DNA from 4 places in the Lysinibacillus sp. EB271-A1-10B genome. Region 3 is predicted to be linked to each of the others. Evidence: riboswitches for the same ligand, from Rfam matches in the RefSeq annotation. Region 3 holds a riboswitch; each other region holds the start of a gene.
The links. A riboswitch is a leader RNA that binds a small molecule or an ion and turns the genes downstream of it on or off. The one in region 3 is predicted to bind S-adenosylmethionine.
Positions count from the first base shown of each region.

Region 1: it holds a riboswitch for S-adenosylmethionine, as region 3 does, so the genes downstream of both, AC3WSK_RS11820 (Na+/H+ antiporter NhaC family protein) here and AC3WSK_RS24975 (MetQ/NlpA family ABC transporter substrate-binding protein) in region 3, are expected to answer to the same signal.
Region 2: it holds a riboswitch for S-adenosylmethionine, as region 3 does, so the genes downstream of both, metK (methionine adenosyltransferase) here and AC3WSK_RS24975 (MetQ/NlpA family ABC transporter substrate-binding protein) in region 3, are expected to answer to the same signal.
Region 4: it holds a riboswitch for S-adenosylmethionine, as region 3 does, so the genes downstream of both, AC3WSK_RS24645 (O-acetylhomoserine aminocarboxypropyltransferase/cysteine synthase family protein) here and AC3WSK_RS24975 (MetQ/NlpA family ABC transporter substrate-binding protein) in region 3, are expected to answer to the same signal.

Region 1 is NZ_JBYTDL010000007.1:73,959-80,074, reverse strand. Features, by position in the region: gene AC3WSK_RS11830 (hypothetical protein) at 1-521, shown strand, start outside; gene AC3WSK_RS11825 (hypothetical protein) at 893-1,339, shown strand; gene AC3WSK_RS11820 (Na+/H+ antiporter NhaC family protein) at 1,571-2,854, opposite strand; SAM riboswitch class I at 2,960-3,067, opposite strand; gene AC3WSK_RS11815 (protein NO VEIN domain-containing protein) at 3,390-4,466, shown strand; gene AC3WSK_RS11810 (restriction endonuclease) at 4,562-5,479, opposite strand; gene AC3WSK_RS11805 (non-ribosomal peptide synthetase) at 5,791-6,116, opposite strand, start outside.
Region 2 is NZ_JBYTDL010000006.1:175,478-181,593, reverse strand. Features, by position in the region: gene pckA (phosphoenolpyruvate carboxykinase (ATP)) at 94-1,680, opposite strand; gene AC3WSK_RS11235 (hypothetical protein) at 2,261-2,383, shown strand; SAM riboswitch class I at 2,436-2,553, shown strand; gene metK (methionine adenosyltransferase) at 2,889-4,085, shown strand; gene AC3WSK_RS11225 (gamma carbonic anhydrase) at 4,264-4,785, opposite strand; gene AC3WSK_RS11220 (alpha/beta hydrolase) at 4,922-5,728, shown strand; gene AC3WSK_RS11215 (alanine/glycine:cation symporter family protein) at 5,855-6,116, shown strand, end outside.
Region 3 is NZ_JBYTDL010000036.1:11,307-17,422, forward strand. Features, by position in the region: gene AC3WSK_RS24970 (pyridoxal phosphate-dependent aminotransferase) at 1-981, shown strand, start outside; SAM riboswitch class I at 1,295-1,399, shown strand; gene AC3WSK_RS24975 (MetQ/NlpA family ABC transporter substrate-binding protein) at 1,490-2,320, shown strand; gene AC3WSK_RS24980 (methionine ABC transporter ATP-binding protein) at 2,425-3,450, shown strand; gene AC3WSK_RS24985 (methionine ABC transporter permease) at 3,443-4,114, shown strand; gene AC3WSK_RS24990 (alpha-hydroxy acid oxidase) at 4,128-5,279, shown strand; gene AC3WSK_RS24995 (glycine C-acetyltransferase) at 5,434-6,116, opposite strand, start outside.
Region 4 is NZ_JBYTDL010000034.1:5,364-11,479, forward strand. Features, by position in the region: gene scpC (succinyl-CoA:acetate CoA-transferase ScpC) at 1-49, shown strand, start outside; gene AC3WSK_RS24635 (DASS family sodium-coupled anion symporter) at 225-1,706, opposite strand; gene AC3WSK_RS24640 (glycerol-3-phosphate acyltransferase) at 1,888-2,520, opposite strand; SAM riboswitch class I at 2,825-2,938, shown strand; gene AC3WSK_RS24645 (O-acetylhomoserine aminocarboxypropyltransferase/cysteine synthase family protein) at 3,056-4,357, shown strand; gene AC3WSK_RS24650 (hypothetical protein) at 4,681-5,067, shown strand; gene AC3WSK_RS24655 (homoserine dehydrogenase) at 5,849-6,116, shown strand, end outside.

The sequences.
Region 1 (6,116 bases), on a different contig from region 3:
GCTCATTATATTTCTATGATTTTGATTTTGACATAGTGAATTTTAAACCTCATTCAAATTGGGAACTAGATTTATTAAAGGATATTATGCAAACTCCTGAGTTATTAAAAGAACAATTTTTTTCTCAACATTTGTTTTATTATTGCCAGAAAATTTCATATGAAACAGAGCATTTTCATTACGAACGTAATTTTAGATTATTCCTTATCAATAGTTCCTTCCAGCTCTCGGAAAAACAATTCATTGATTTGCTTGATAACCGTTATTTAGGCAGAGGTATCATAGATTTTTTAATTTTACAATTAGTTAAATCAAAGTACAAATATCTAACGGAAGGGGTAGCCTACAAATCGTTTTCTACTGAGGTGAGAAAAATCATAAGGGAAGCAAATATGTCTGTTAATAGCTATATAAATGAATTAGTTAGTCAGGCTAATAAATGTAGGGATGGAATTATTTACGAAGAAGAAAAGAATGAAATTGTCCAAATAGTAGAGAAGATGATTAAGATAACAAAATAAAAGTAGTGATCTGATTAAGGAAATATAAAAAAAGCAAGTAATTATAAAAAAACCTTCTCTGTAATAGAAATGGCAAGAATAGATGAGGGAATTGCAACTTGGAGGATTTGATTATCAAATCCTCTTTTCTTGTTATACCCTTAGGCTTTCTTAATGTCTATAATAAAATAAATTAGTACAAAGATTGTCTTTCATGTCTAACACGTTTTTTTGAAAAATCCTCTTTGTTGCATTAGCTTTCTTTTAAATATAGATCTATTCGATTTCACTACATCTATATACTTTATAAAAAACAACTAAATTAATGGAAAACGATTATGCCAAAATAAAGAGACGTTGTTTTTGCAACGGTTTTTTATACAAAAAAAAGCATGAATTATAATAGGTTAAATACAAAAAAAGAGTATTTAAAAGTAATTAGTTATTTAAATAAACTAGAAGTAGTGTGTAATTTTGAAAATCATTCAGAATTTTTGAGATTCTTACAAATTTATATGCGATCTTTAACGAGATTAGGAATTTGTCATGCAAGGGAGTATCTCGATGACTATTCTAATTTTGAGCAAGCAAGTACACAAATAGCTAAATTAGAATTGATAAAAAAACAATTAGTCAATACCAAAATCCATCACCAAAGTTTAGGGATTGTAGCAATGCAAGATGATTTGACTATAATTATTGCTTTTTTAGATAAATTGTTAGAAATCATCCAATTCAATATTAATTTAGCTAATTTACAGAGTAACAATGATAGGAGAGCTGGTTTACAAGTTAATAGAAGTCATTTGGAATCATTTGATAATTTAGAAAACTGTTAAATGAACAAATAGATCTTAATTCCGTTTTTAATGATCTTAACGAGAGTTATATAAAAGTGAAATTTCTTATAACAAATAACGGAATTAGTAAAGAGGAAAGAACTACAAATAAAGAATGGATCGAAGTAAAAAATCCAATCGTTTTGATGAATCTTTTTTCAAAACGATTGGATTATTCAATGAAAATCAATAGTTTTTAAAGCAACACCCATCACATTAAAGTGATAAAGTTCAGGCTTTCCTTGGTTTCGGATATCCAATAAGGATAGCGATAATCCCGCAAATCCCTATCAAAATCGGATAGAAAGAGTATTGCAACATGCTCACTGGCGATATTCCAGCAACGCTTGCGGCTGCCAGGAACTGGGCTCCGTATGGCAGAAGACCTTGGGTTGTACAGGAGAAAATATCTAATATACTTGCGGACTTTCTCGGCTCAATCCCATACTGGTCAGCAATATTTTTTGCAAGCGGACCAGCAATTAAAATAGCAATTGTATTATTGGCTGTAGATAAATTAGTTAGCCCCACAAGACCGGCAATCCCGAATTCAGCACCCTTTTTCGATTTAATTCTTCGTGTGGCAAGGTGAAGTAGGAAGTCAATCCCTCCGTTAAGCTTAATAATTTCCACCATTCCAGCTATTAAGATCGCAAGAAATGCCATTTCATACATGCCTGACATTCCTTCGCCGATCTTTTGAAAAAGGTCCATTAACTGATAGCTGCCATCCGCTAAGCCGACAGCCCCGGCCAGAACAATCCCAAATGCAAGAACAAGGAAAACATTCATGCCAATTAGCGCAAAAATAATAACTAATACATAAGGAACAATTTTTATCCAACTATAGCTTAAATGCTCTACTTGTGTCGCAGTTCCACCCATTGTGATAATTCCTAAAATAATGCTCGTTACAATAGCTGCTGGCAACACAATCCAAAAATTCACCTTAAATTTATCTTTCATTTGTGCGCCTTGTGAACGAACGGCAGTAATGGTTGTATCTGAAATAAAGGATAAATTATCGCCAAACATCGATCCTCCAACAATAGCTGCCATTACTAAAGCCATTGAAAAGTCGGTATGCTCACTGATCCCAACTCCAATTGGCGCCAGTGCAACAATCGTTCCTACTGAAGTACCCATTGATAGGGAGATAAAGCAGGCGATGATGAATAAGCCTACGACAAGGAGATTTTGCGGAATGACCGACAAAGCAAAGTTAACAGTGGAGTCCACTGCTCCCATACCTTTTGCTACTTCTGAAAAGGCGCCAGCTAATAGAAAAATAACAACCATCAGCATGACATTTAAATTTCCTGCGCCTTTACAAAAAATATCAACTTTATGTGAAAATGATTCTTTTCGATTCATCGCCAGAGCCACAGCGCCCGCAATGGCAATGGCTACAATGACTGGGAAGGCGTAAAAATCACCTGTAATAACCCCTGAACCAATAAATAAAATCAAAAAAACAACAAATGGGATTAGCGCCCATGGATTTTCTTTCTTCATTGTTCTACCTCCAAAAATTAAAAATGGATCGTCTTTGTCCATTTTTCTCTAAAAAAAGACCTCTTCTTGAAAAACAAGAAGAGGTCTTATATTTATAAAACACTCCTCTTATCTATCAAGCCTTTGCTTGCTGGATTTGGCACAGTAACTTAATCACAAAGTTCCGCTGCCGAGATTTCATAGGGCCAGTCCCTCCATCTCTCTTGATAAGAAGAAAAACATATTATTTTTTGCACAATAATGAAATATTATAATAAAACATCTATATTTGCAACTTATTTTTAATCAAATTGAATTTCAAAACGACATAAAAGTACTTTTTCTCAAAAAGGTCTGCTTTAAGGCTACTAAGAGAAGCTTTAAATTCTCGCGAAATTTAGTGCCTTTAATCTCTTGAAACTGAAAAAGATTTAATATTATTCATCTGGTAATGGATTTTTTTGACAATATAGTAATCGTAAACTATAGTAAAAATACAATATTTAAATAATATTAAAAATGAAATGGAACGTTTCCTAAAGCTAAGGGTGAATTTATGAGTAATTTTATTGTAATGCAAAATGCTACACACGAGGAAGAAATTATCGGAGGATATATGTGGTCCCCGCAAAAAAATAAAAATGGAAATAGCAATCATGCGTATGAACGAATGGCTACAATTAAGGCTGGTAATAAAATTTACAGCTGTTATGGTCAAGCGATTCGTGCGGTAGGTATAGCGACGTCAGATTGTTATATTGCAGAACAACCACATGAGCTACAAGAGAAAAATCTATGGTCAGACGATGGGTATAAAGTGGATGTAGATTTCACAATTTTAGAACATCCAATTATAATTAGAGCTGTTTGGGGAGATATGGAATCTGATCGTCCGCAAAAATATTCTGCCTTTCAAGAAAATGGACATGGAAATCAGGCTTACTTATTTCCATGTCCTGAAGCTTGGGCTAGCTTGTTTGACAGCTTTCTGAACGAAGATAGCTCAGAGGCTGGAGCAGAAGCAGAACTAATAGAAGATGGTGAAATTAACGAGGAAACGTTTGCGACTTCTAGTTACGAGCAGGGAGAGTCTAGAGTTAGTAATAGGGTAGCGGGTAGTACAAAGAAACGTGGTCGAGTAGTAAGCCAAGAACAGCTACAAAAAGACTTGAAAAAGCGTAAAAAAATTGGTGATATTGCAGAACAAAAAGTATTTGAATATGTAAAAAAGAAAGTAATAGAAGTATTCGGAGAACAATACGGAGAGCAGGTAGAGCATGTTGCGCAAACACAAGGTGACGGATTAGGATACGATATTACAGCGTTCGATTATTTACAGCCACAGTCTCCTCCAAGACCAATAAAAATTGAAGTGAAGGGTACAACATCAACAAGTACAAGCGCAGTCTATTCAATTTCTTATCCTGAATTGGAAAAATTTATTCAGTATAAGGATGAAATGTGGCTAGTACGTGTATATGGTGTAGGTAAGAAAAGTGAAATGAAAATGGAAATAGATAATGACTTTAGTAGTTATCACTCAGTAAGTGATTTGCTGACACGTAAGTATGCATATATTCCATCAACTATTGATGTATATGGCACACGAGTGGAGAGTAATAAATATAGATAAAAAATAGGGTTTGAAAATTCACTACATAAGAAAGACTCGACATACATAAAAAATGCAGCAAACTTCAAATAAGTTTGCTGCATTTTTCTTTCGGTTTATAAACCTTCCTCAAAAAAGTCTAAATCCATACGTTTTATTGTAAAGGTTTGTACATTCGATACACCTACATTGTATAAAAACATTAACTCAGTAAGTTTCATCCCATCAATTAAAATTAATGATTTCTCGATACTCTCGGAATATGCAATTGCTTCTTTCGTAAAACGAGAGGTAGTGATAAAAATGCCTTTGTTAGCTTTAAAGCCTACCAAGCTTCCAACAAATGCTTGGATATCAGGTCTTGAAACTGGATTTGTCCAACGTTTTCCCTGTAAGTAGATTTTATCTAATCCGAGGATGTCTTCTTTCACAATGCCATCGATTCCTCCATCACCCGATTTCCCTACTGCTTTCCCGGCATCTGAAATCGATCCCCCGTAACCCATTGCTACGATTAAGTTAACAATTAATTGCTCAAAGAATTGAGGGGAGCATTCCATAATTTTTTCTAATAGTTCAGTTTGCAATGACTGCTTTAAGATTTGATAGTTTTCATTCATAATTTCTAAGGGGGTTCTGGAATCCTCAGAAATAACTGTTTTTATATAAGAATCTGTGGAAGGTTTTGTCCGGTTTTTAAATTCTAAAAATTGAGGGTAACGTTCTAATACTTTCTGATTGATTTCTTTAACAGACGAATCTAGAAGAAGTCTTAAGCCTTCAGGTGTAATTTTAAATACAGCGCGTTTTGGACTACTAATGAGACCAGCATTTTTAAGGTATGTACGTGCCCAACCTATTCGATTGACGACAACTGTTTGATTTCCACTAGGGAGAAGTTCTTCTACTTGTTCTTCTGATAAATTGAAATATTGAGGTAGGAATTCATATAATTCTTTTAATGTATGCTCATTTTCATCTTTGAGATAGTCTAAAAACGGAAACATAAACTGTTCATAAGTAGGTATTTGCAAGTGAGTCATCCCTTTGTATTAATGTTAAAAAACCTATACTTTTATTTTACGATAATTGTATAAGATATGGGACATAATGTTAGATTATAAGGAAGATATATAAGTTATAAAACCTGAGAATTATAAGATAAAAAAACTCAATAGATATGGTAAGAACGACCAATACTATTGAGCTTTTTGTATTCAGCTTTTTAAACTTTAAAAGGTAGAGATTAAATTTCGTTAATCCCACGCTCTATTAATTTGGCATAATCTTTAATATAGGTTTTATACTACAATAAAGATTTTAACATTCCTGAAATTCTGTATACTTAGTCTAAAATAACTGCTAAATTATTTTTATCGACTTTACCATTTAACGTTAAAGGTAATTTATTTAATTCAACATAATAAGACGGTACCATAAAATCAGGCAAAAATTGCAGCAAGTATTCTTTTAATTCTACGGCAGAATTTTGCTCATTCATCACTATATAAGCCGTTAGATATTTATTTTTATTTTTATTTTCTCTTGCAATAACACAAGCCTCTTCAATGGAAGGATGTTGTAAAAGTTTTTCTTCAACTTCACCAGGCTCAGTTCTTCTCCCACCAATTTTTATTTGATTATCAATTCTACCCAAAAATTCAATATTCC
Region 2 (6,116 bases), on a different contig from region 3:
CTTAGTATGGAAATCTCCCTCATTTTCACAAAAATTTCCTCTTTCAACAATAAAAAAAGGGAACGACTGAAATCGTTCCCTTTGCTTAGTAAATTATTTTAATGGACCACCAAGGTTTGTGATAGCTTCAGAAACATTTGAGAATTTCTTGAAGTTGTCGTTGAATAAACCAGCAAGTTCAGCAGCTTTTTTATCATAAGCAGCTTTGTCTGCCCATGCATCACGAGGATTAAGCACTTCAGTTGGTACACCCTCAATAGTAGTTGGGATGTTTAAACCGAATACTGAATCTTGAATTGTTTCAACATCAGTTAATTTACCATCAATTGCAGCGCGCACCATTGTACGAGTGTAAGAAAGCTTCATACGGCTACCAGTACCATATTCGCCACCAGTCCAACCAGTGTTCACTAAGAATACTTGTGCACCGTGCTCGTCAATTTTTTGACCTAACATTTCAGCATAAACTGTTGCTGGAAGTGGAAGGAATGGAGAACCGAAGCAAGTAGAGAATACTGGTTCTGGCTCTGTTACACCACGTTCTGTACCAGCAAGTTTAGATGTGAAACCGCTTAGGAAGTGGTACATTGCTTGCTCTTTTGTTAATTTACTGATTGGAGGTAATACGCCAAATGCATCAGCTGTTAAGAAGATGATTGTTTTTGGGTGACCAGCAACAGATGGATCAACAATATTTTCAATGTATTGAATTGGATAAGCTACACGTGTATTTTCTGTTAATGAACCGTCATCATAGTCACAAACACGAGTTTCTGGATCAACAGCTACGTTTTCTAAAACAGATCCGAAGCGGATTGCGTTGTAGATTTCTGGTTCTTTTTCAGCAGAAAGGTTAATTGTTTTTGCGTAGCAACCGCCCTCAATGTTGAATACACCGTTATCAGACCATCCGTGTTCATCGTCACCGATAAGCTTACGGTCAGGATCTGCTGATAAAGTAGTTTTACCAGTACCAGATAAACCGAAGAATAATGCAACATCACCAGCTTCACCAACGTTTGCTGAGCAGTGCATTGAAAGGATGCCTTGTTGTGGTAATAAGTAGTTCATAATACCGAAAATAGACTTTTTGATTTCACCAGCGTATTCAGTACCACCGATTAGGATGATTTTCTTTTCAAGTGATACAATGATGAATGTTTCAGAAGCAGTGCCATCAACGGCAGGGTCTGCTTTGAAATTAGGAGCTGAGATAACTGTGAAGTCAGCAACATGAGAAGCTAATTCCTCTTTAGTTGGACGGATAAATAATTGATGAGCGAACAGATTGTGCCAAGCATATTCATTGATTACTTGGATGCTTAATTGAGAATCTTTGTCAGCACCAGCAAAGCCTTTGAATACGAATAATTCGTCACGTTCTTTTAAATATTTTACTACTTTTACATATAAGTTATCGAACACTTCAGAAGAAATTGGTCGGTTAACTTTTCCCCAGTCAATTTTATCTTTTGTGCTCTCTTCTTCTACCGTATATTTATCTTTAGGTGAACGACCAGTGTATTTGCCAGTTTCTGCACGAACTGCGCCATCTACTGTTAACATAGCTTCACCACGAGAAGTAGCTTTTTCAGCTAATTGTGGTACTGAAAGTTGAACATTAATGTTACCGCCGCTTAATAATTCCTTCAGTTCGTTTGCAATTTCTACTGAATTCATCGATTAAATACCATCCTTTTTTATAGTATTCCCTTGAGTCTGAGGGAGATTTTCTTAATTTCAAAAATAGTATAACACAATTGCTTAAATAATCTATACTAATTCAGAAATTATTTTTCAGATTTTATTACTTTTCAAGAAAACGACAAAAAGTAAATTGATTCGTTTTGATAATGCTTTTTACCCTATTTATTATAAGTGATCAGTCAATCACTTTCGACACAGCAAAATTGTGTTCTAGAAGCTTTTGGCTTATATGAGGTTCGCACAGGATGTGAAGTTTTAGCTTGTTTTTTATTAGTTGGAGCTTGTCTTCGATTGAAAAGGGGCTACAATCATTTTCATCCACCACATGTTCCGTAGCTGACGCTTTGCTTTCACTACAAAATGTGCTGTAAAGGGTTACACATATGTTAACACATGATGTGAGGTGGAGAGTAGGGATTATTTTGTTTGAATTTACAGGATAATACAAATAGGTTTCATAATAATGGTATAACTGTAGCTGACGCTTTGCTTTCGCTACAGATAAACAAAGCGAACGGAATCGGTTTTGTGCTTAGACCTGGAGATGTTCTTTGTGCGAAAGCGACAACACGAGAGCCGACGTGATGTCGCTTTCGGCAATGCTGCAGGACGTGGTGTTCTTACACTGAGATTCTCTATTTTAGCGGGTGTTTGGGCACTTGCTGAAAGAAGTTAAAAATATTTGACAACGTTCGACCTTTTACGTATTATGAGATATTGAACGGATACTCTTATCCCGAGCTGGTGGAGGGTCAGGCCCTGTGAAACCCGGCAACCTGCATGAACTATTTCACGACATGCGCTGGTGCCAACCTGATGCAAGGGAACCCCCTTGAACGATAAGAGTGAAAGGTTACGAAGTCATTATTCCTTTCCTCATGTTAAGTAAGCGTGAGAAAAGGATTTTTTTATTGTTAAAAACGAATGTAAAGGTAAGTATATAGTCCTTTCCTTATTATAATGACGGATCTTTCGAAAACCTCGTGTTAAAAGTAGTAGTTGTTTTTTGTGCGAAAGTGAAACGACAGCAACAGTTGTTTTTTTGTACGAAAGCGCAGTGCAAACGTAGCGACAGCAACAACTGCTTTAGAGTTCAATCTATAGGAGCGGGCTTGACATGGGTAATGAGTACCGTATTAATTCGCAAATATTATTTGTAAAAGTAATAGGAGGAAAACCAAATGACAAAACGTCGACTGTTTACATCAGAGAGTGTAACAGAAGGACATCCAGACAAAATATGTGATCAAATCTCGGATGCCATTTTAGATGCTATTTTAGCAGAAGATCCAAACGCACGTGTAGCGTGTGAAACAACAGTAACAACTGGTTTAGTACTAGTAGCAGGAGAAATTACTACCTCTACTTATGTAGACATTAAAGGTATCGTTCGTGATACTGTAGCAGAAATCGGTTATACACGTGGGAAATATGGCTTTGATGCTGAAAATCTAGCAGTACTTGTTGCTATTGGTGAACAATCACCTGATATTGCTCAAGGTGTTGACCAAGCATTAGAGGCACGTGAAGGCTCTATGACAGACGCTGACATTGAAGCAATTGGCGCAGGTGACCAAGGTTTAATGTTCGGTTATGCATGTAACGAAACACCAGAGCTTATGCCATTACCAATTAGTTTAGCGCATAAATTGGCTCGTCGCTTAACGGAAGTACGTAAATCTGATGAACTAGGTTATTTACGTCCAGACGGAAAAACACAAGTGACAATTGAATATGATGAAAACAATGTACCAGTGCGCGTTGATACGATTGTCATTTCTACACAGCATGACGAAGAAGCTACACTTGAGCAAATTCAAGCAGACTTAAAAGAATTTGTTATTGCTCCAGTTGTTCCAAGTGAATTATTAGATGCCGAGACTAAATATTTCATCAACCCAACTGGTCGATTCGTAATTGGTGGTCCAAAAGGAGATGCTGGTCTAACTGGACGTAAAATCATCGTTGATACATACGGTGGCTATGCCCGTCATGGTGGTGGTGCTTTCTCTGGTAAGGATGCAACTAAGGTAGACCGTTCAGCGGCATATGCAGCCCGCTATGTGGCAAAAAATATCGTAGCAGCTGGTTTAGCAGATCGAGCTGAAGTACAACTAGCTTATGCGATTGGTGTTGCTCAACCTGTATCTATTGCTGTTGATACATTCGGGACAGGAAAAGTTACGGAAAGTGAAATTGTAAAATGGGTACGCGAGCTATTTGACCTACGCCCAGCAGGGATTATTAAAATGCTTAACCTTCGTCGCCCAATTTATAAGCAAACTGCAGCATATGGTCACTTTGGTCGTACAGACTTAAATGTACCTTGGGAACAAACAGACAAAGCAGACGCATTACAAGAAAAAGCAGGTTTATAAACTATTCAGCTAAAGTAATAAAGTAGCTGGACCAATATTTTAAGATACTATTACAGAAAGGGGCTCTACATGCTATTGCCCCTTTCACTGTATTTATACTAAAAAAAACTCCATATATAATCGTGTATGGCTAGGTTGTCCAAGCAAACGTGGAGCTGCTTTGATTAAGTTGAAATAACTATTTATTTTTTGGTTGAAGAGATTTATAGTATTGGCCTTTTTCTACATATTCATGTATGATGCGTTCCATATCTTCTTTATCTTCATCGTTTAATTCTCTTACAACTTTTGCGGGACGCCCTAATGCTAAGCTATTTGGAGGAATGACTTTGCCTGGAGGAACAAGGCTACCTGCCCCAATAAATGCACCCTCTCCAATCTCCGCTCCGTCTAATATGATAGAGCCCATACCTATTAAGGCTTTTTTACGAATCGTACAGCTATGTAAAGTTACTTGATGTCCGACTGTTACCTCATCTTCGATAATTAGTGGATATTTAGGGCTTTGATGTAAGCAACAGAGGTCTTGAATACTAACTCTTTTTCCGATAATTGTCGGTGATACGTCCCCTCGAATAACTGTGTTAAACCAAATAGTTGTTTCAGCACCTATTGTTACGTCACCAGTAACGGTTGCATAATCGGCAATAAATACTGATGGATCAATATTGGGTGTTTTCCCTTTAAATGGATAGATCATGAGAATCGCCTCTTTTCTTTCTATGATGTAATATTATCGTATCAAATACGCAACTTGATGGAAATATTAAATTAAAATGAGCTAGATATTCCGTTATAATCATTGTGTAATTATTTTTTTAGGAGGACTATGTGAAATGTGGAAATGGGAAGCTGATGGACAAGCAAAGGCTGTGGTTGCAATTCTTCATGGGGCATATGAAAATCACCGCTGGTATGCATGGCTTATAGAAAAATTAAGATTGGAAGGCTTCCACATAGTCATGGGGGATTTACCTAATCATGGAGTGAATAAAGGGTTTTCAAATGTTCACGATGAAGATTTTAAAGAATACAACAAATATACTAGGCATTTAATCGAGAATGCTTTTTCGTATAATCTACCTGTCTTTTTAATAGGGCATGGGCTTGGTGCGACACTATTACTACATACCATGCAAAAAAGAAAATATGAATGCGCAGGAATTATTTTAACCTCACCATGGCTTCATTTAAAGCTACTGCCAGGTAAACTATCAAATGCTTTAACTAGTTTAAGTGCCCTGACTGCAAATGTGAAGCTGACTCATGAAATTACTATAGAATCATTAACGCGCAGTGTAGAAGGTAGAGATGAGATGAAGGATGAAGTTCCTTTTTCGTCAGTTGTTTCAGTGAAATGGTATCGAGAACTACAGCAAATGATGCGTAATATAGTGTTATTGCCTAAGGCAGAATTCCCTAATAGACCTATGTTAGTGATGACAGCTGAAAAAGATAATATTACTGAAACTAAACAAACTCGTAATTGGCTTCATCTGCAGGACTTTACAGAGTTTCAATTTAAAGAATGGGCAAACAGTTATCATAATCTATTTCATGAAGTAGAGCGTGACGAGATTTTTGTTTATATACGTGATTTTATTAATAATGCTCTTCGAAACATTGGCTATATAATTAAGTAGTGAATGACCTCTCCAATTAACTAGAAAAATACTAACTTTTTGTTACTTAAATATAATGTTGTAATTTTCTGAAAAGTGTAATACTATAATGACTCAAAGTAATATTTTTCAAATTGGAGGGGTAAAATGGAAGCAATCGTTGGGAAAATGAATGAGATTTTATGGGGACCGTGGTTTATTTATGGCATTTTGTTAATTGGGCTCTTCTTTTCAATCATTACGAGGTTCCTACAAGTAAGACACATTAAAGATATGTTTGTTTTAATGTTTAAAGGCGAAAAATCGGAAAAGGGGATTTCATCTTTCCAAGCAATGTCTATTGCATTATCTGGTCGCGTAGGTACAGGTAATATTGCCGGTACAGCTACAGCAATCGGGATGGGGGGAC
Region 3 (6,116 bases):
TATTCTCCATTCCGTGGCATCGTAGAATTACGTCAAGCAGCCGCAGACTTCTACAAACGTGAATACAATGTTGATATTGATCCTGAAACTGAGGTAGCTATTCTTGGTGGTACAAAAATCGGTCTTGTTGAGCTGCCGTTAGCGGTTTTAAACCCCGGTGATACAATGTTATTACCCGATCCTGGATATCCAGATTACTTATCTGGTGTCGTATTAGGTGATGTTAATTTTGAAGTCATGCCACTTTTCGCAGAGAATAATTTCCTGCCCGATTATAATGCTTTATCCAATGAAGTAAAAGAAAAGGCAAAGCTTCTTTACTTAAATTACCCGAACAATCCAACTGGTGGTACTGCAACACTTGAATTTTTCGAGGAAACGGCGCGCTTTGCTAAAGAGCACAACATGATTGTCTCACATGATTTCGCTTACGGTGCAATTGGATTTGACGGCAAGAAACCTATTAGTTTCCTGCAAGCGGAAGGTGCCAAAGAGGTCGGCATCGAGATGTATACATTATCTAAAACATATAATATGGCAGGCTGGCGTATTGGATTTGCAGTTGGTAACGCTGATATTGTTGCGGCTATTAATCTTATTCAAGATCATCTATTTTGTAGTCAATTCCCTGCCGTACAACAAGCAGCAGCGGTTGCCCTTACAGCATCTCAGGATTGCGCGAATAAGCTAAGAGCGACTTATGAGCGTCGACGAAATGTTCTTATCGAAGAAGCACAGCGAATTGGTTGGCAAGTAACCGCACCAAAGGGCTCTTTCTTTGCATGGCTCCCTGTTCCATTAGGTTATACAAGTGAGCAGTTTACTGATGTATTGCTCGATAAAGCTGATATCGCAGTAGCTGCAGGCAATGGCTTCGGTCAATACGGTGAAGGCTATGTTCGTGTAGGTTTACTTGTAAGTGAAGATCGCTTACGTGAAGCAATCAGCCGAATTGAAAAATTAAACTTCTTTAATTTATAAGCATTGGATTTCCTTCCATTCAAAAACTGTCCTATTAGTTCACACTCGCTATAGGGGCAGTTTTCATTTCATGATCTTTCTTGGTTGCCTCAACCCTTCTTCTAACGGATAAATTGAACATGACCTTTGATTCATCAAACTATCTAATACACTGTCCTGATAACAATATTTCCACCCTACCCTAGCAAGAATTCCCATGCCTCTTTCGCGATCAAATAGTATAACAAAAAAAAATATTTCAAAAATTCGATTGACTTACTATATCCTATAATCTATATTAGATATATCGGATTTACAAAAAAATATTATAAATCTCTTATCAAGAGTAGCTGAGGGACTGGCCCTATGAAGCTCGGCAACCTCCTTTTTTAAGGAAGGTGCCAAATCCAGCAAACGATCATCGTTTGAAAGATAAGAGAGGACGTTTTTTCATGAGCCTCTCTTAATTTTTTTAAGAGAGTTTTTTTTATTTTTACCAGCCGATAAAACAACTTTGGAGGTATGTCTCATGAAAAAGAAAAACAAAATTTTACTAGGTTTAGCGAGTCTCACATTAGTAGCAGCATTAGTAGGCTGCGGTACTAATGAAGATAAAGGTAGTCAAGGTAAGGCTATTAATGAAAATAAAATTGTAGTAGGTGTAACTTCTGGTCCACACGAACAAATTGCAGAGGTTGCAGCAAAAGTTGCCAAAGAAAGTGGCTTAGAGGTAGAACTAAAAACGTTCTCTGATTATGTTTTACCAAATACATCGTTAGCCGAGGGTGATCTTGATGTAAACAGTTATCAACACAAGCCTTTCCTCGATGCATTTAACAAAGATCACAAAACAGATTTAGTACCAGTAGGAAAAACAATTTTAACTCCTATGGGCATATACTCTGATAAATATAAATCATTGGATGAAGTTCCTGATGGTGCTACATTCGGATTACCAAATGATCCAACGAACGGGGCTCGTGCTCTATTTGTTCTTCAAGAGGCAGGCATCATTAAATTAAAAGAAGGTGCAGACTTAACAGCATCTATTCGCGATGTGGAAGAAAACAAAAAGAATTTTAAATTCATTGAATTAGAGGCTGCACAAATTCCGAAGCAGCTTAGTGAAGTAGATGTGGCAGCTATTAATACGAACTTCGCTCTTGATGCTGGTATTGATCCTAAAAAAGACTCCATTCTTTTAGAATCTACTAACTCTCCATATGTAAACTACATTGCGGTACGTGCTGAAAACGAGGATGACCCAGCGATTAAAAAATTTGTTGAAGCCTATCAATCTGATGAAGTACGCAAATTTATTGAAGAGGAATTCAAAGGTTCTATCATTCCAAGCTGGTAAGTAACGATGAAGGGCCTTTCATAAATTGAGAATCTGCGAGACTCCTATAGGTATGCTAGCAGATTCTTGCTTTATAGAAGGACTTAGAAAGGAGAGTTCACAGTATGATTCAACTAGAAAATATAACAAAAGAATTTAAAACTAAAAAAGGTATCGTTAAGGCAGTAGATGGCATTAACCTGCATGTCAAAAAAGGTGAAATTCATGGGGTTATTGGCTACAGTGGCGCAGGAAAAAGTACCCTTATTCGCTGTGTTAATTTATTAGAGCGTCCAACAACAGGAAAAGTATTGATCGACAATGTAGATATTACTTCCCTTTCTTTAAACGACCTCCGCAAAACACGTCAAAAAATCGGCATGATTTTCCAGCATTTTAATCTCTTAAAAACAGCGACCGTTTACAACAATATCTCGGTACCATTAAAGCTTCTAGGCTATAACGACTCTGAAGTGAAAAAACGCGTCGCAAAATATGCAGAAATTGTTGGCCTAACAGAGAAATTAGATAGTTATCCTAGCCAACTTTCGGGTGGTCAAAAGCAACGTGTCGCTATTGCACGTGCCCTCGCCCAAGAGCCTGAGATTTTACTCAGTGATGAAGCAACAAGTGCTCTCGATCCTGAAACAACTGAAGCTATTCTCGAGCTTCTCTTGAAAATTAACCGTGAGTTGGGCATCACTATTTTACTCATTACACATGAAATGAATGTTATTCAAAAAATTTGCGATGATGTATCCGTTCTTGAATCAGGGACGGTTGTGGAATATGGCTCTGCTATAGAACTATTTTCGAAGCCTCAGCACCCAACGACACGAAAGTTTTTAAACACTATTTCTCAACGTAATTTATCTTCTTCCCTAATCGAACAATTAAATCTTTCCGGAAGTGTGATTCGCTTAACATTCCTTGGTGAAAGTACCGGGAAGCCATTACTTGCAGAAGTGAGCAAAGTTTATGATGTACAACCAAATATTTTAACAGCCAATATCATTGAATTAAAAAACGGCATCGTCGGTAATATTGTCGTGCATCTACACGGTAAGGCACATATCGTTGAAAAGGCACTTACGTATTTTATAGAAAACGGGGTATGCGTTGAGGAATTAGGAGGCGAATTAAATGAATAGCATTCAAAGTTTCTTTGCAGACTGGTCAGATGTTATTGGGCAATCCATTTTCGAAACCTTTCAAATGGTCGGGATTTCATTATTGTTTTCTATTTTAATTGGGATCCCTTTAGGGCTTTTAATCGTTTTAACTCGTCCGGGGCAATCATTTGAAAATAAATTTCTCTATCAATTTTTCAATTTATTTATTAATATTATTCGCTCTGTACCGTTCATTATTTTACTATTCTTCATTTTACCGTTCACGAAGCTGATCGTTGGCACAACTATTGGTGTAAAAGGTGTTATTGTGCCGCTTGTTGTTTATACAGCACCTTATATTGCACGACTTATGGAAACGGCACTTTTGGAAGTTGATCCAGGTGTTGTGGAAGCTTATACAGCAATGGGTATTAAACGTCGTCACATCATTTGGAATGTCTTACTACGTGAGGCTCGTCCATCCATTATTTTAGGCTTAACAATTGCCACAATCGGTCTGATAGGAGCAACAGCAATGGCTGGAATGGTTGGCGCTGGTGGTTTAGGTGATCTCGCATATCGTTACGGTCATTTACGCTATGAGGTCGATGTGATGTATGCGACAGTGTTTATCTTAATCATCCTTGTTCAGATTATTCAATCAATGGGTAACCGCTTTGCTGCGAAACTTAAGAAAGATTAATAGGAGGATGACGATGACTAAAACAACACATGGTGATCTACTGTTAAAAAATATTAATGCACAAGCCCCCTTCCCTATTTGCTTTGCAGATTTAGAAAAGGCTGTTGCAGAAAAAATGGAAGCTGGTCCGTTTGGCTACATTCGTTCAGGTGCTGGTGGTGAGCAAACATTACGGAATAACCGTGGAGCCTTTGAAAAATACTCTATTATTCCACGCTTTTTACATGATGTTTCAAGTATTGATACATCGATTGAGCTGTTCGGAAAAGTACATCCAACCCCGCTCTTATTTGCTCCTGTTGGCATGAACAAAATGGCACATGACGAGGGAGAGCTTGCCGTGGCACGTGCGGCTGATCAGTTAAAAATTCCTTATATTCAAAGTACAGTTTCAAGCTATGCACTTGAGGATGTGGCACAAACAGCCCCCACTGCTACTAAATGGTTTCAATTATATTGGTCAACAAATGAGGAAATTGCATATAGCATGGCCGCCCGAGCCGAGGCTGCTGGTTTTGAGGCTATTGTTTTAACTGTAGATACCGTCATGCTTGGCTGGCGTGAAGAAGATGTTCGCAATCAATTTTCACCTTTAAAACTTGGGTATGCTCGAGGAAACTATATGAATGATCCTGTTTTTACTGCTTCCTTACCAGATGATTCATTCGAGTCATATGTACAGGGCGTTTTGCAAAATGTGTTCCATCCTACATTAAATTGGGAGAATGTACGTGAATTAAAGCGCCGTTCTAATCTCCCTATTTTACTGAAGGGAATCTTACATCCTGAAGACGCAAAACTAGCTATTGAAAACGGCATTGACGGTATTATCGTATCAAACCACGGTGGTCGCCAATTGGATGGCGTAATTGGTTCACTCGATGCCCTTCCTGATATTGTGAAAGCTGTAAAAGGACGAGTTCCTGTCATTTTAGATAGCGGTGTGTATCGTGGCATGGATGCTCTTAAAGTACTCGCTTTAGGAGCTGATGCTGTTGCCATTGGTCGTCCCTTCGTCTACGGACTTGCATTAGATGGGCAGCAAGGAGTCGAAAAAGTAATGACGAATTTATATGATGAATTAAAAGTTTCCATCGCTTTAGCGGGGGCAATATCTATAAAGGGACTACGTGATATTACATTAGTGAAAAAAGATGGAAAGTGAATAAATCGTCCGGCAGTTTGAGGTGGAGATAAGAGACTTATCGGAATAAATTTGTGTTTTATCGGAACAATTTTGAGATTTATCGGAACGTTTCACCGATTTATCGGAACGTTAATATAAAAAGGGCTACCTCCTATTGAGGCAGCCCAATTTTTTATTGAATAACGCCTAGTTCACGGCCGACTTTTTCATAGATTGCTAGAGCGCCGTCCAACATTTCTTTTGTATGTGCCGCTGTAGGCATGTTTCGAACACGTCCTGTACCTTTTGGAACTGTTGGGAAAACGATTGATTTAGCGTAGACGCCTTCTTCAAATAGGCGACGTGAAAATTCCTGTGTAAGCTTTTCATCACCAATAATACATGGTGTAATCGGCGTTTCAGATTCGCCAATATTAAAGCCTAATTTAGCAAGACCCGCCTTTAAATAATCGCCATTTTCCCAAAGCTTATCGTGCAGCTCTGTTGAGTCAATCAGCATTTGCACTGCTGCTGTAATCGCAGCAACATCACCTGGTGGTAATGCTGTTGAGAATAAAAATGGACGAGAACGCACTTTTAGCCAGTCAATTAAATTTTGCTTACCAGCTACATATCCACCAACAACACCAATTGCTTTAGAAAGTGTACCAATTTGGAAGTCGATTTCTTTTTCTAAACCGAAATGCTTCACAGTACCCTTTCCTTTACCTGTTACCCCTGATCCGTGCGCATCATCTACATATGTTATTAAATCAAACTCTTTCGCAATCTCAACGATTTCTGGTAATTTTGCAATATCACCGTCCATTGAGAATACGCCATCCGTAATAACCATGACTTTATTGTATAAGCCTG
Region 4 (6,116 bases), on a different contig from region 3:
GAATTACGCAAAAAATGGCACGATGAAGAACCCAGCTTTATCGAAATAATAAATTAAAAAAGCCTTGAAGGATAGTTTATTTGTTCCTTCAAGGCTTTTCATTGTTAATAACATAATCCAAAAAGCTCAGGTATCTGTGGAATAGACGGGGAGGCCTACGAAGTGATCGGGTAATCCCCGAAATGCTCTGCGCCCGAAGAAAAACAAAGTTCCAAAGCTTCTTTTTACAATAATCCAATCCATTTCCAATATGTTGCGGAGAATAGAAGAACTAGGATGTATCCAATGATCGTTAATGGAATACCAGACTTTAAGAAATCCTTTGTTGTAAAGGCTCCTGTACCATAGGCAAGCATATTTTGCGGTGCACTAATAGGTAAGAGGAAGCCGAAGCTAATAACGAATTGTTGCACGATAACGAAACCAACCTGATCGACATTAGCTGTTAATGTTGAGGCTAAAACGATAAATACTGGTATAAGCGCAGATGCTAAGCTTGTTGCGCTCGCAAAGCCTAAGTGAATAAGAATATTGAATAAAGTGACAAGGGCAATGGTTGCAAGAATTGGCATAGAATCTAAACCGAGTGAACCGAATACTTTATCAGATAACCAAGATGCACCTTTAGTATTAAGCAAGACTGTTCCTAACATAATTCCTACTGCAAAGACGATAATTGTACCCCAAGGAATATGCGGTTCAACTTGCTTCCACGTATAGACACCTATTTTGGGCATTAATAAAATGGCGATTGCAACGATTGTGACCGTTGTCGTATCGAATGGGTGGAGTTTGCCCTCAGTAGCCCAGAAAAATAGTAAAACGGCAGATGTTATGATTAATCGAATTTCGGGAGCTTTTAGTGGGCCAAGTTCTGCAAGTTGTTTTTTGATTACTTCTCGGCCACCTTCGATATTACTTGTTTCAGGCTTAATTAGTGTAATCATAATGAAAAATAGAGCTACTGACATGATGATGGAGAAGGGGGCTGCGTAAAGCAACCAAGCACCCCAAGAAATATCCACACCAAATTGTTCTTTAATGAAATTTAAAGCAACCATATTTTGTGCTGCTGCTGTTTTAATACCGATATTCCAAATGGAGACAGCTTGCACAGAGGTAATGACAAGTAAAGCAGCAAGTCGACTATCACGTGGTAAACCAAATGCCGCTACCATTCCGAGTAGTATTGGTACAACTGCGCCTGCACGTGCAGTAGCAGAAGGGACGAAGAATGCGAGTGCAATCGATACTAAAATAGCACCGAAGACAATGGCTTTCGTTTTTGTCCCTACTAGTGAAAGAATCCATAGCGCAAGACGTTTATGTAAATTGGTAATTTGCATGGCTGCCGCTAGGAAAAGAGCTGCGGCTACTAGTGCAACTGCTGAATTACTAAATCCGCTTAATGCTAATTTTAATGCATCGGATGTTCCTAGCTCTCTCGTTGGATCTTCCATTGACGGAGCTAATCCTAGTAAAACTGTAACGAGAGCAATAATCATGGCAGAGCTAACGGGATAGGATACTGCTTCTGTAACCCATAGGATGACCGCGAAAGCTAAAATAGCCAAAGCCCGTTGTCCAGCTACAGGTAAATCGCCGTTGTTCGGTAAAAAAGTTATGATGATGAGGGATGCGAACGCTAATGCAATCCAGAGTGGCTTTAAATTACGTTTCGGTTTTGCTTGTTCAGAAGTAGACATACTTTCTCATCCTTTCTAGCATTTTCTATAACATCGACTAGTAAAATGCTTTATTAAGAAAGTAAATTGTCTATTTATTGTAAAAAAAGCTAGTGTGTTCAAATGCTTTCTAGTTATAGCGATAATGGGCAGTTACGAGAAAATACGCGGTCATAGAAAAGACAAAAATATCCAAAATATATTAGTTTTTCTTCTTGAATGCTGAGGTAACTTTAGGCTCAGTTCCTAGCATCAATCGTTTAATATTTTCGATATGCAAAATGATGGCTATACCAAAAAGAAATAAGGCTATACACGTTGGGCCGACCCCAGGAATCCATAAATATGTGGCTGTGCAAAAAACGAGATAAAATTCAAGTACACCGACAATTAAAAAGCTCGTCACGAAAGAAAAAATAACAAATAAAATGAGTGCAAATAAGCCAACTTTCCAATCAATCGCAAGTAATATCCCGATAATTGAAGCAGTTCCTTTGCCGCCATTGAAGCCCATATAAAATGGGAAATTATGACCTAGAATGACACCGGCTGCTACGATATAAATAAAGAGCCAAACTTGTACTTCAGTTAATTGTGTTATATCAGCAAGATAGACATGTGCACCGATTATAGCTACAACACCTTTACCGATATCGATAAGTCCGACTAATATGCCGTATTTCCATCCAAGGGAAAGCGTGGCATTAGAGGCACCTGCATTGCCAAAACCAGTCTTTTTTAAATCTACCCCAGATAAAAACTGAGCAACTTTAGAGCCATGAATACAGCCAATCAAATAACCGACAAGAAGAAAAATGATAACGGCTTTTAACATAAAAGTCCTCCTTTCTATATAATAAGCTCATCACCAAAACGTGTGATTGATTTCCGTTCCGGCTGGGCGCTTTGTTGCTGACGCTGGCTTCGCCTCCACTCCAATCAACTAATAAAAAGGGCGTATATTTTAACAAATTTCACCCCGAAACTTTTAGTGATGAATTATGTAACACTAAAATAATGTATGCGTTCGTAATACGTAAAAAAGCAGACAGAAGTTTCGGAAAAAATAAAATTTTAGTGTTGACAGAGAAAATGTCTATGTTTATACTTTGTAACAACGATGGAAATTGAATCACATACTCTTATCAAGAGCGGCGGAGGGATAGGCCCTATGATGCCCGGCAACCAGTAAGTGACGAGCTTGCTAAGGTGCTAATTCCTACAGATTCTTACTTGGATCTGACAGATAAGGGGAGGAAAACTTGCAACCGCAACCCTCTTCTTAGCTGAAGAGGGTTTTTGTTTTCTACTTAAAAAATCCTCCTCATCTCCGGTGCCATCGTAAAAAAATAACCATATGGAGGTATACAATGACAAATTTTAAACCAGAAACATTGCTGTTACACGGTGGCCAAGAGCCGGACCCGGTAACAGGATCTCGTACAGTACCCGTATATCGCTCAACGGCATTCGTTTTTAAAGACACTGCTCATGCGCAACGTCTTTTTGCCTTAGAGGAAGCTGGCAATATTTACACACGAATTACAAACCCAACTGTAGATGTTTTTGAAAAGCGCGTCGCTTTATTAGAAGGCGGTACAGCAGCGGTAGCACTTTCATCTGGTGCAGCAGCTATTGCATTTTCAATTTTAAATCTAGCAGTGGCAGGTGATGAAATTGTTGCAGGTAGCTCTTTGTACGGAGGTACTTATAATTTATTCGCCAACACACTACCAAACTACGGTATTAAAACAATTTTTGTAGACGAAACAAATCCAGAAAATTTCCGAGCAGCTATTACAGATAAAACAAAAGCAGTGTTCGCTGAAATTTACGGTAACCCAAGTTTAAAAGTGCTAGACATCGAAGCAGTAGCGAATGTAGCACATGAAAACGGCTTACCATTAATTATTGATAGCACATTTGCTTCACCATATGGCTCTACACCAATTGATTTCGGTGCAGATATCGTTGTTCATTCCGCAACAAAATGGATTGGCGGCCATGGTACAACTTTAGGTGGCGTTGTAGTAGATGCAGGGAAGTTTGATTGGACTCGTGGACGCTTCCCAGGCTTTACAGAGCCAGATGCTTCTTATCACGGTTTGCGTTATGGTATTGACACAGCAGCGGCTGCATTTGCCACAAAACTGCGAGTGCAATTACTACGCGACTTTGGACCAACATTAAGTGCAGATGCAGCATTTAATTTATTACAAGGTTTAGAAACGCTTCATTTGCGTATTCCTAAACACAATGAAAATGCATTAGCGGTAGCTGAATATTTACGAAACCACCCATCTGTGGAATATGTAAATTACAATGGATTAGAAGATTTCCCTACCCATGAGTTAGCTAAAAAGTATTTGAGAAATGGCTTCGGATCAGTGCTTACATTTGGTATTAAAGGTGGGCGTGAAGCAGGGCGTAAATTAATCGATAGTGTGAAATTATTCTCGCACGTAGCAAATGTAGGGGATGCGAAGTCATTAATCATCCATCCAGCATCTACTACACATCAGCAACTATCAGCTGAGGAGCTAATCCAAACTGGCGTAACCGAGTCGCTCATTCGCTTATCCATCGGTTTAGAGGCAGTAGAGGACATTATTGCAGATTTAGAACAAGCTATTGAACAAGTAACAGTTTCACAACAACAAGTAGAAGCCTAATAAATAAAAGAAATTGGCTAATGTTGTAGCGTTTACGTGTTTTCCCATTCGATAGGCCTCATTTGGTAATACGTAAAACGTTGCTGCATCATCCGCTTGCCTCATTCGGTAAAGGTAACTGAAATTCTTTAAAAATAATACCTAGTAATTCAATAAGTATTGTTGACTTGTTTAAATCCTTGTTTTATACTAGGAAATAAGAAAATCGTTCGACATTTAGTTTTCATAAGTGCTCCCCCACTTTTGAAATATATGAAGCGGAGTAGTTGCTAAGTCAGTAACTACTCTTATCTACCAATACTGATGATAAAGGAGTGTTTTAAATGGGAAATGTGTATAGTGCGCAAAACATTGCATCTTATCTTATTTATGAGTTAAATGAAGGTCATGTTTTTGTGAACAACATGTCCATTCAAAACATACTTGCATCAGTTGAGAGTAAATGGCAAGAGAACTTTGGACATTCAGCTTTTAAGGAGTTTGTTTATGTCAAAGAAGAAGGCTATACAGTAAAAGAAGTTTTTGAGACTTATGAAGGCTACGGAGCAAGTCATATTCCTCTACCTGCGACAGAGTATTACTTAAAATACGGCACGTTCCAATTAGTTGAACGTACGTATGCAATACCAAATTTTAAGCTAGAGGAAATAAGACTGGTGCAACAAGTGCTAACACAATATCGTTATAAATTACTAGCCAAAGCTAGTTAAATCCCTCATATAATTATGCTCATTCTCTGCTGCTACAGGGAATGAGCTTTTTAATTAGATGTTGGAAGATATAGTAACATAATTGAAAAAATTTTTATTAATATATTTCAAAAGAACAATTTTTAGGAATGTATTTACATAAATATAATAGAAGAAAGGCATTTATTTTTGGCTCATCACCAAAAGCTGTGGGTGATATTTGTTAAAATTAAACAAATATAAGTTGATTGGAGTGGAGGTTGGGCGACTCCTTGGGGATCAGCGTCACAGATGAGACCCTGGAGCGAGCAATGCGAGTGAAGCGGCTCATCGGACGCCCCCAGGAAAGCGCCCAGCCGCAACGAAAATCAACCCCACACTATTGTGATGATCCTTATTTTTATATGAATCGTCAATATTTGTTCAATTATTTTATAGATCAAGTGAAAAATCATATAATAAAAGGAATGAAAACGATTTCCTTTGCACTTCTAGGGGAAACAAATGTCCATCCTAGAAAGATTTTTCTTGTGCAATGTATGTATTTACGATACAATCTTCAATAAGTTAAATTTTGAATTATTTGAATTTGTGTGTTTCACAGACTGTATTTTCATTCAGAATATTTTTTGTAGTGAGAGTGAAACACCATGACTAAATATCTGTCTGAAGACGAAGTGTTAAACACGGCAAACTGACCTGCTTTGTAAAGTCAGCGAACAATTCAAAATCTGTACGAATTAAGCTGAGACGAAATAAATATAATGAAACTGCGGAATGTAAGTTGGAGGGAATAACAGAAATGGCAACTATAAAGGCAGCTATATTAGGATTTGGAACGGTAGGTCAAGGAATTTACCATATATTAAACGAAAAGCGTGAAGAGCTTAAAAATAAATTAGGCATTGAGCTAGAAGTAGCAAAAATTTTAGTTACAGACGCCAGCCGTGAACGCGTACCAGGGACAGCACATTTAATGACAACTAGTATGGATGAAGTTTTAGCTGAACCAGGTATGCAAGTTGTTTTTGAGGCGATCGTGAATGAGGAGCCAGCATTTACCTACTTAA